3 regions of the Pseudomonas phytophila genome follow, and region 1 is predicted to be linked to each of the others. Evidence: riboswitches for the same ligand, from Rfam matches in the RefSeq annotation. Region 1 holds a riboswitch; each other region holds the start of a gene.
The links. A riboswitch is a leader RNA that binds a small molecule or an ion and turns the genes downstream of it on or off. The one in region 1 is predicted to bind cobalamin.
Positions count from the first base shown of each region.

Region 2: another riboswitch for cobalamin. It lies ahead of cobO (cob(I)yrinic acid a,c-diamide adenosyltransferase); the one in region 1 lies ahead of cobW (cobalamin biosynthesis protein CobW).
Region 3: another riboswitch for cobalamin. It lies ahead of K3169_RS20300 (ABC transporter substrate-binding protein); the one in region 1 lies ahead of cobW (cobalamin biosynthesis protein CobW).

Region 1 is NZ_CP081201.1:3,247,994-3,251,264, reverse strand. Features, by position in the region: gene cobN (cobaltochelatase subunit CobN) at 1-499, opposite strand, end outside; gene cobW (cobalamin biosynthesis protein CobW) at 503-1,567, opposite strand; cobalamin riboswitch at 1,692-1,931, opposite strand; cobalamin riboswitch at 1,989-2,213, shown strand; gene K3169_RS14770 (CbtB domain-containing protein) at 2,310-2,495, shown strand; gene K3169_RS14765 (CbtA family protein) at 2,505-3,212, shown strand.
Region 2 is NZ_CP081201.1:4,977,153-4,980,423, forward strand. Features, by position in the region: gene K3169_RS22500 (cobyrinate a,c-diamide synthase) at 1-923, opposite strand, end outside; gene cobO (cob(I)yrinic acid a,c-diamide adenosyltransferase) at 934-1,545, opposite strand; cobalamin riboswitch at 1,643-1,861, opposite strand; gene K3169_RS22510 (PQQ-dependent sugar dehydrogenase) at 1,964-3,271, shown strand, end outside.
Region 3 is NZ_CP081201.1:4,489,884-4,493,154, forward strand. Features, by position in the region: gene K3169_RS20285 (transposase) at 1-44, opposite strand, end outside; gene pcsA (phosphatidylcholine synthase) at 185-904, opposite strand; cobalamin riboswitch at 1,116-1,311, shown strand; gene K3169_RS20295 (hypothetical protein) at 1,276-1,515, opposite strand; gene K3169_RS20300 (ABC transporter substrate-binding protein) at 1,514-2,554, shown strand; gene K3169_RS20305 (FecCD family ABC transporter permease) at 2,551-3,271, shown strand, end outside.

The DNA.
Region 1 (3,271 bases):
AGGCGTAATCCCGATCCAGCAGGCGATTCGCGATGCAACGGTAGAACTCCAGCGCGTTGTGCATGCCACCCTGACGCAGAAACTGCCATAACCGGTGGCAATCCTCAGCGGGTGCGGTGCTGCGCTCAGTCAGTTCGGGGTCATGGCGATCACAGCCCGGCACCATGATCACCTGCACGCCGCGGGCTGCGAGCTCCATGAGTCTCTCAGCACCGTAGCGCCAATAGCCGATCCCGCCGTGCAGAGAAATCAGAATGACCTTGGCGTGGCGCAGCACTTCATCGAAATAGAGGTCGACGGAAGCATGGTTCTGAACCTGCATCGGGTTAGCCAGACGCAAGCTCGGGTAATCGTCCGGCAGTTGCTGCGCCGCTTCGGCGAGCAATGCCAGGCTGGAATCGCCACTGCAGAGAATCACCAGCTCAGCGGGGGTTTGTCCGAGGTCGGCAATGCTGTCGTCCGGTACAAAACCACCGGGCTGGGTTCTCAACAGGTGCATGGGTCAGTCCGCTAGCGCAGCGCGCAGTTGGGATTCAAGTGCCGCAGCATCAAGCTTCTGACCGATCAGCACCAGGTGAGTGGCACGCTCTTCATCAGCACTCCAGGCGCGGTCGAAGTGTTTGTCGAAACGCGTGCCTACACCCTGAATCAGCAAGCGCATCGGTTTGCCGGCAATGGCCGCGAAACCCTTGACCCGCAAGATGCCGTGCTGCACGACCAGTTGGGTCAGCGCGGCAAGCAGCAGGGTTTCTTCGGATTGAGGCAGCTTGATCGAAATGGAGTCGAACGCGTCATGGTCGTGGTCATCATGATCATCGCCTTCGTGGTGATCATGATGGGTCTTGCGGCCATCGATATGCTGCTCGGATTCAGCCCCCAACCCCAGCAAGACATTGATCGGCAGACGACCGCTGCTGGCTTCGATGACCTTGACCGCAGGCGGCAGCTCTTCGGAGACTTCAGCGCGCACCGCAGCCAGACCGGCCGCGTCCATCATGTCGGACTTGTTGAGGATGACCAGATCGGCGCTGGCCAGTTGATCGGCGAACAGCTCATGCAATGGCGACTCATGATCCAGGTTCGGATCGAGCTTGCGCTGAGCGTCGACCTGATCAGGGAATGCAGCAAACGTACCTGCAAGTACTGCCGGACTGTCGACAACAGTAATTACCGCATCGACGGTGCATGCATTGCGAATTTCCGGCCACTGGAAGGCTTGTACCAGTGGCTTTGGCAGGGCCAGACCGGAAGTTTCGATGAGGATGTGATCCAGATCGCCACGACGCGCAACCAGTTCACGCATGACCGGGAAGAACTCTTCCTGCACGGTGCAACAAAGACAGCCGTTGGCCAGCTCATAAACGCGGCCAACCGCCTCTTCTTCAGTGCAGCCAATGGTGCATTGTTTGAGGATTTCGCCGTCGATGCCCAGCTCGCCGAACTCATTGACGATAACCGCAATGCGTCGACCTTCCGCGTTATCCAGCATATGGCGCAGCAAGGTGGTTTTGCCCGAACCGAGGAAGCCGGTAACGATAGTGACGGGAAGTTTGGCCAGTGTTTTCATCGGATGCCCTTTGGCAATACGGCGGGCAAGCGGGACGAAAACCCTGTGTAGCCACAGATGTGTAGCCACAGAGATACGATTCGCCACCGGATCACCCCGCCCGGTTGTAGTGAGAATTCGTCGGGCTCAAGGCCCGAATCGAGGCAGGTCTCCTGGCTTGCGGTACCCATGGAAAGCTTCCAGGGCAGTCATTGCGCCTTCCCGCCCTTGACGGGCAGTGGCTGTACAGAGAGTGCAATGACCGTGCGATAAATCAGCACCGCTTACAGTTGCGGGGGCAGCCGCGGCATTACCGCGTTCCCGTCTTAGCTCCAAATCGTCTGACCCGCAGATAGACTGGAGAACCTCGAACCCGCAAGGCTACGCAGTGACTGCGGGCAGGTCAATCAACTGATTGACGTTCCACGCAGGCGCATGCTCTCCTACATGCCTTGTTACGGGTGCCCCTCACGGGGTGAAACGGGAAACCGGTGAGTTCAGACCTCTGGTCTGTGCAAGTCCGGCGCTGCCCCCGCAACGGTAAGCGAGCGAAGAATCAGATCCACTGTGCGCATCACGGCATGGGAAGGCGATTCTTGCAGGTCGGCGCCATTCAGCGCTCAACCCCTCGCAAGCCCGGAGACCGGCCCGACATGAAACAAATAACGAACCCGCGGTGGGCGGGCGCAGTTGCACTCCCCTGATATTCGTCAGTGGGATAGTGCTGCGCATGCCTGCTTGCCGACATCAAGAGGGAAGCGCCATGTCGATCAGTACAACCAGCCATTCCGCCAACACTGCAACTACCCAGAGCCAACGTCTGACCGCCGCCATCAGCGCAGCCATTCTTGGCGCCTGCCTGGTCTATTTTGCCGGGTTCTCGCATATCGAAGCGGTCCACAATGCCGCTCACGACACCCGGCACAGCGCCGCCTTCCCTTGCCATTGAGACCTGACCATGTTCAAGCGAATCGCTCAAACGGCCGGGTTCACCGGCCTGCTCGCCGCCCTGCTGTTGACCCTGCTGCAAAGTTTCTGGATCACTCCGTTGATCCTGCAAGCCGAAACCTACGAGAACACGCCTGCCGAGCAGGTTCATGAGCATTCACATGGCGAAGCCGCACCCGCTGGTCACGTGCATGATGATGAAGCCTGGTCGCCGGAAGACGGCTGGCAGCGCATCGTGTCGACCACCGGGGGCAATCTGGTGGTCGCCGTCGGTTTCGCACTAATGCTGGCCGCGTTGTACACGTTGCGAGCGCCTGGCAAGACTTCGCAAGGCCTGTTCTGGGGGCTGGCCGGCTTTGCGGTGTTTACTCTGGCGCCAACTTTGGGCCTGCCGCCCGAGCTGCCGGGCACCGCTGCAGCGGACCTCAATCAGCGACAAATCTGGTGGATTGGCACCGCGGCCTCGACGGCTGTCGCGCTCGCGCTGATCGTGTTTGCCCAGAACTGGTTATTGAAAGCCTTGGGGGTGGCGATTCTGGTAGTGCCTCATCTTATTGGTGCACCGCAGCCTGAAACCCACGAGAGCCTGGCACCTGAGGCGCTGGAGTCGCAATTCGTGATGGCTTCGCTGCTGACCAACGCAGTGTTCTGGATCGCCATGGGGCTGATCAGCACATGGCTGTTCCGTCGTAACAATCCTGAGCAGGACCAAGCGTGACCTTGAGCAACTTTGACATACGCTGTCGCGCAGCAAACATTGGACCGGTAGGAGCTAAC
Region 2 (3,271 bases), 1.7 Mb from region 1:
ATTGCGGCCAGCATCGGCGTATTCTGGCTCAATGCAACGTGATGCAGTTCTGGATAACCGCCGGGCAGATAAAGGCTATCCGCCTCGGGCAAAACGCTGTCGCGGATCGGCGAGAAGAACACCAGTTCGGCGCCCATTGCCCGCAACAAGTCCAGACTCGCGCCGTAGGTAAAGGCGAACGCCTCATCGTGAGCGATGGCGATGCGCACGCCTTCAAGCAGCGGCTCGGCTGGAATAATTTCCGGAGCAGCGAAGGTCACGGCGGGTGGTAAGGCCACTTCGCAGGTGCTGGCCAGTGCATCAGCCGCTGAGTCCAGGCGCAGGTCCAGGTCATTCAGCTCACTGGCTTGTACCAAGCCGAGATGACGGCTTGGCAGCTCGATTCCGGTTTCCCGTGACAACGCGCCGTACCAGCGCAAACCTTCGGTGAGGCTGCCTTCCAGCAATTGCGCATGGCGCACAGTGCCGACACGGTTGGCCAACACACCGGCGAACGGCAGGTCCGGCTGATAGCGCGCCAGCCCCAGGGCCAATGCGCCAAAGGTCTGGGCCATGGCCGTACCGTCGATCACGCCCAATACCGGGACACCAAAATGACGAGCCAGATCAGCGCTGGACGGCGTACCGTCGAACAAGCCCATCACGCCTTCAATCAGAATCAGATCAGCCTCGCCCGCAGCTTCCCACAACAGGCGACGGCTTTCATCGGCGCCGACCATCCACAGGTCGAGCTGATAGACCGGCGCACCGCTGGCCCGCTCAAGAATCATCGGGTCGAGAAAATCCGGCCCACACTTGAACACGCGAACCTTGCGGCCCTGATTGCGATGCAGGCGAGCCAATGCGGCGGTGACGGTGGTTTTACCCTGACCCGAAGCGGGCGCGGCGATCAATACCGCCGGACAGTGACGCGGCTCGCTCATGACAGTGCGCTCACAGCTCAATGCCTTTCTGGGCACGAATACCAGACTGGAAGGCGTGCTTGACCACGGTGATATCGGAAACCGTGTCGGCCATGTCGATCATTTCCGGCTTGGCGCCGCGACCGGTCACGATCACGTGCTGCATCGGCGGACGCGCCTGCAAGTCGCTGAGTACCCGCTCGATGTCCAGATAGCCGTGCTTGAGGGCAATGTTCAGTTCGTCCAGCACCACCAGGCCAATGGACGGATCACGGAGCATTTCCAGAGATACTTCCCAAGCGGCTTCGGCCGCAGCGATATCGCGCTGACGGTCCTGGGTTTCCCAGGTGTATCCCTCGCCCATTACGTAGTAACGGACCTGTTCCGGAAAACGCCGAAAGAAGAACTCTTCGCCCGTGCTGTGACTGCCTTTGATGAACTGCACGACGCCGCACTGGATGTCGTGGCCCATGGCCCGGGCGAGCATGCCGAACGCGGAGCTGCTTTTGCCTTTGCCATTGCCGGTCAAGACCAACAGCAAACCGCATTCGTTAGGGGCGCTGGCAATGCGCTCGTCCATGACGGCTTTCTTGCGCAGCATGCGCGCCAGATGGCGTTCGTCACGTTCAGGGGATTCGTTCATCTCAGCTCTCCGCTTGAGGGCACGCGAAAGCAGACGGAGGGCATAGCAAAGACTGACAGCACGACCACAGGTCATGCGCAGAGCATCGCCCGCCGTGATGCTGTTGAATGGATCAGGCCGGTCTCCGGGCTCATGAGCGGGCGAACCCGGCTGCGCGCCTTCCCATGCCTGAGCACAGTGGCAGTTTGCACAGTTTTCACTCATTTACCGTTGCGGGGGCAGCGCCGGAATAGCTCGAAAAATAGCGAGCGCACCGGCTTCCCTGTTTCACTCGATCAGTCCGCGGACGATGAGCACCTGAAACAAGCGCGCAGGTTAGAGCCTTGCCCCCGGAGCGTCAATCAACACAGGGGTTGAACCTCAACCGCGTGAGGGCCTCTACCGCTTACTGCACCACTGCCCGTTACGGAGATCCACCATGTTCACGCTCAAACCGCACTACGCCGTCTTGCTCGTGCTCGCCGCTGGCCTCGCGGGCTGTGGCGAGTCCTCGACCCTGCAAGTCACGGACGGAACAGGCCCGTCTCCGAAGTTGCCGGAGCCCAACACAACCCTGATCCCAACGGTCAACATCGCCCCGGCCGTCGGCTGGCCGCAGGGTGGCAAACCAGTTGCGGCCCCGGGCACCCAGGTCGCCGCCTTCGCTGAAAACCTCGATCACCCGCGCTGGCTGTATGTGTTGCCCAATGGCGATGTGCTGGTTGCCGAAACCAATTCCCCGCCCAAACCCGATGACGATCAAGGCGTCCGTGGCTGGGTCATGAAGAAAGTCATGGGCCGCGCCGGGGCCGGCGTGCCCAGCCCTAACCGGATTACCCTGTTGCGCGACAAGGATCACGACGGCGTGGCAGAAACCCGCACCGTGTTTCTGGAAAACCTCAACTCGCCGTTTGGCATGACGATGGTGGGTAACACGCTCTATGTGGCCGATACCGACCGGCTGATCAGCTTCCCCTATAAAGATGGACAGACGGCGATCACCGCGCAACCGACCAAAATCGTCGATTTGCCCGGCGGTACGCTGAATCACCACTGGACCAAAAACGTCATCGCCAGCAAAGACGGCAGCAAGCTTTACGTAACGGTTGGCTCGAACAGCAACGTGGCGGAAAACGGCATGGCAGCTGAAGAAGGTCGGGCAGCAATCTGGGAAGTAGACCCGGCGAGCAAAACCCACCGCATCTTCGCCTCGGGTCTGCGCAACCCGAACGGCATGGACTGGGAGCCGACCACGGGCAAGTTGTGGACCGCGGTCAACGAGCGCGACGAAATCGGCAGTGACCTTGTGCCTGACTACGTGACCTCGGTTCAGGACGGAGCCTTTTACGGCTGGCCGTACAGCTATTACGGCCAGCATGTGGATGAGAGGGTTAAACCACAAAATCCGGAGCTGGTTGCCAAAGCGATCGCGCCTGACTTCGCGGTGGGTCCGCACACGGCCTCGCTAGGCCTGGTCTTCGCCGACGGCAAAACCTTGCCTGCACCGTTTAACGAAGGGATGTTCATCGGCCAGCACGGCTCGTGGAACCGCAAACCACACAGCGGATACAAGGTGCTGTTCGTGCCATTCAAAGACGGCAGACCAGCTGGTACGCCAATCGACCTGCTGAGCGGCTTCCTCAACGCCGACGAAAAAGCACAGGGCCGCCCGGTTGGCGTGGTGAATGACCATCAGGGTGGCTTGCTGGTGGCCGATGATGTGGGCAACAAAATCTGGCGGGTGACG
Region 3 (3,271 bases), 1.2 Mb from region 1:
GCACGTTGCTTGAACTCGCGGGTGTAGGTCTTTCGCTCTTGCATGGAACCTCCTGATTGGGCGAATCATATCGCCCTTAAGAGGTGTCCGGGATCATTAAGCCAGTTCAGCTCGGCTCCTACAGGTTTAGCGCGATCCTGTAGGAGCCGAGCTTGCTCGCGATGAAGACTGTGTGGCTAGCCCGTCAAGCCCGCCACTTACCCCAATATTCCAGCGACGTACGCCACAGGCAGATGCCGATAAAGTAAGCCGACATCGTGAACCATATGCCCATGACCACTGGCCCGTTATGCGGGTGGTTGATGATCAGCAACGCACTGGTGATCAACCAGATCGTAGTGACCAGGATGTTCAGCGGCATGAAACGACGCACTCTGAATGGGTGTAGAAACTTCATTCTGGTCACGGTCAGCAATGCCAGACCGATAATCGTCAGGAAGGTCACCCAAGGTGTCGGCTGAATGATGTACAGACACAGCGCCACCACGTTCCAGGCCGCAGGGAAGCCTTGGAAGTAATTGTCCTTGCTCTTCATTTCCAGATTGCAGAAACAGAACAGCGACGAGACCAGAATGATCGCCGTGCTCAGTAACAGCGTATAAGGCGGCAACGGAATGTAGCTATAAATGAACAACGCAGGAATAAACACATACGTCAGGTAGTCAATGACCAGGTCCAGTACCGAACCGTCAAAGCCCGGCAACACGGATTGCACGTTGAATTTGCGTGCGAGCGAGCCATCGACGCCGTCTACCGCCAGTGCCAGGCCTAGCCACAACAGGCAGGCTTTGGCCTGATCATCGAACAGGGCAATGGTCGCCAGGAATGCGATGACCACGCCGGTGGCGGTAAAACCGTGGGCACCCCAGGCTTTAAGCCAGGCCACTCGTTGAGTCGATATCACAGGAAAATGTCTCCAAAAGGTGAAGCGGACCAGTGTAAACCTGGTTGGACGGACTATCGACCGGCTATCGGTCGATAAGGTTCACCGCCGGACGGTGTTAACACCCGGCCATTAAAGGCTTGCATCATGCGCCGAGCAAGCGAAACGTACGATAAAAAACTGTCTGCCAACGGCTGATACAGGAAAAATCCCCACTCTTTTAAGCATATCCATTACCATGCCGCCCGTCGGTTTCCAAACGGGATTAATAGGGAATCCGTGATGACCTCAAGGTCGTCAACCGGAACTGCCCCCGCAACTGTAGGCGCTGAGCCCTGCTCCATCGATGCCACTGGGTCACTCCGGGAAGGCCCGAGCACGGCGATGATGCGTCAGTCAGGAGACCTGCCGACATCAGGAAGCTGCATCGCCGTTGCGGGACAACCCGTCAAGCGGTCGCGCTTTCTGGCAACTGACCCACCGGCGGGGTGTCCGGGGAGTACATCCGTCAGCACGGCGAAATAGCCGTGACTGATTGACCCTGCCGGACCTATGCCAGCAGCAAGTCGTGATGTGTATCCAGCCAGAACACCATCGTGCGGATAACCGTTCGAATGGAGATCGTTTTTCATGTCTTTGCCTCGTTTTGCTGTGCTGCTTGCCGGTCTGGGTTTTTCTGCGCTGACGCTGGCGGCCAACCCTGCCCCACAAATCTCCGCCACACAGACAACCTACCCGTTGACCCTCGATAACTGCGGCGTGCCGCTGACCTTCGCCAAAGCACCCGGCAAAGCGGTGACCATTGGCCAGTCGGCCACTGAAATCCTTTACTCCCTCGGGCTGGGCGACAAAGTGGTCGGTACGTCACTGTGGTTCAACAACGTGCTGCCCCGGTTCAAGGACCTCAACGACAAAATCCCGCGTCTGGCCGATAACGATCCCAGCTTCGAAGCGGTGATCAACAAGCGTCCGGAACTGGTCGCAGTACAATTCGAATGGATGGTGGGTCCCCAAGGCGTGGTCGGCACCCGACAGCAATTCAACGAAATGAAAATCCCCACCTACCTCATGCCGTCGGACTGCGAAGGCAAGGACAATCTGGTGGGGGCGGACGGCACGCGCCTGCGTCCGTTCTCGATTGACAGCCTGTACAAGACCGTCACGCAACTGGCACAAATCTTCGATGTCCAGGCTCGCGGTGCCGAGTTGAACGCCGACCTGCAGGCGCGCCTTGCCAAGGCTCAGGCCAGCGTCAAAGGCAAACACCTGAAAGACGCCTCGGCAGTGTTCTGGTTTTCCAGCGCCGACCTGAATGTTGACCCTTATGTCGCCGGACGCAAGGGCATTCCGGCGTTCATGATGGACACCCTGGGCATCCGCAACATCGTGCAGTCCGATGAGGAATGGCCGACGGTCGGCTGGGAAACCATCGCCAAGGCCAACCCGACCATTCTGGTACTGGCACGCATGGACCGCCGCCGCTTTCCGGCCGATGACTTCCAGAAAAAACTGGAATTCCTCAAGACCGATCCAGTCACCAAAAACATGGACGCGGTGAAGCACAACCGGATCGTGATTCTCGACGCACAAGCCATGGAAGCGACGATTCGCACGTTCGACGGCATCGATGAACTGGCGGACGCCATCGACAAATTCGATCTGCACCCATGACAGCTCAGTTCGCCGGTCGCTTGTTGCGCAAGATTTGCCTGCACGGGGCCTGGGTGCTGGCCGTTTTGCTGGTGGCGATCGTCGCGGGCATTGCGATTGGTGAGACGCCAATCAGCCTGTCACTGGTGTTTCAGGTGCTGGCCAACAAATTGTGGGGGGCTGGTTTCGTGCTGGACCCTATCGATGAAGGCATCGTCTGGAATTACCGACTGACCCGTGCCCTGGTTGCCGCAGCATGCGGCGCAGGGCTGGCTATCTCAGGTGTGGTCCTGCAATCACTGCTGCGCAACCCACTGGCCGATCCTTACTTGCTGGGCATCTCCGCCGGGGCCTCGACCGGCGCGGTGCTGGTGGCGATCATCGGCGTTGGCGCAGGTGCCATCTCTTTGTCAGCCGGAGCCTTTGCCGGGGCCATGGCGGCGTTTGTACTGGTCGCCCTGCTCGCTCGCAGTACTGGCGCGGTCAGTGGCAGCGGGCAGATCATTCTCGCGGGCATCGCCGGTTCGCAACTGTTCAACGCCCTGACCTCCTTCCTGATCACCAAGTCGGCCAACTCCGAACAGGCACGCGGCATCATGTTCTGGCTATTGGGCAACCTCAGCGGCGTGCGTTGGCAATCGGTCACGCTGGCCGTGCCCGTGGTGTTGATCGGTCTGGCGGTCTGCCTCTGGCATCGGCGTTCGCTGGATGCGTTCATGTTCGGCAGCGATTCTGCCG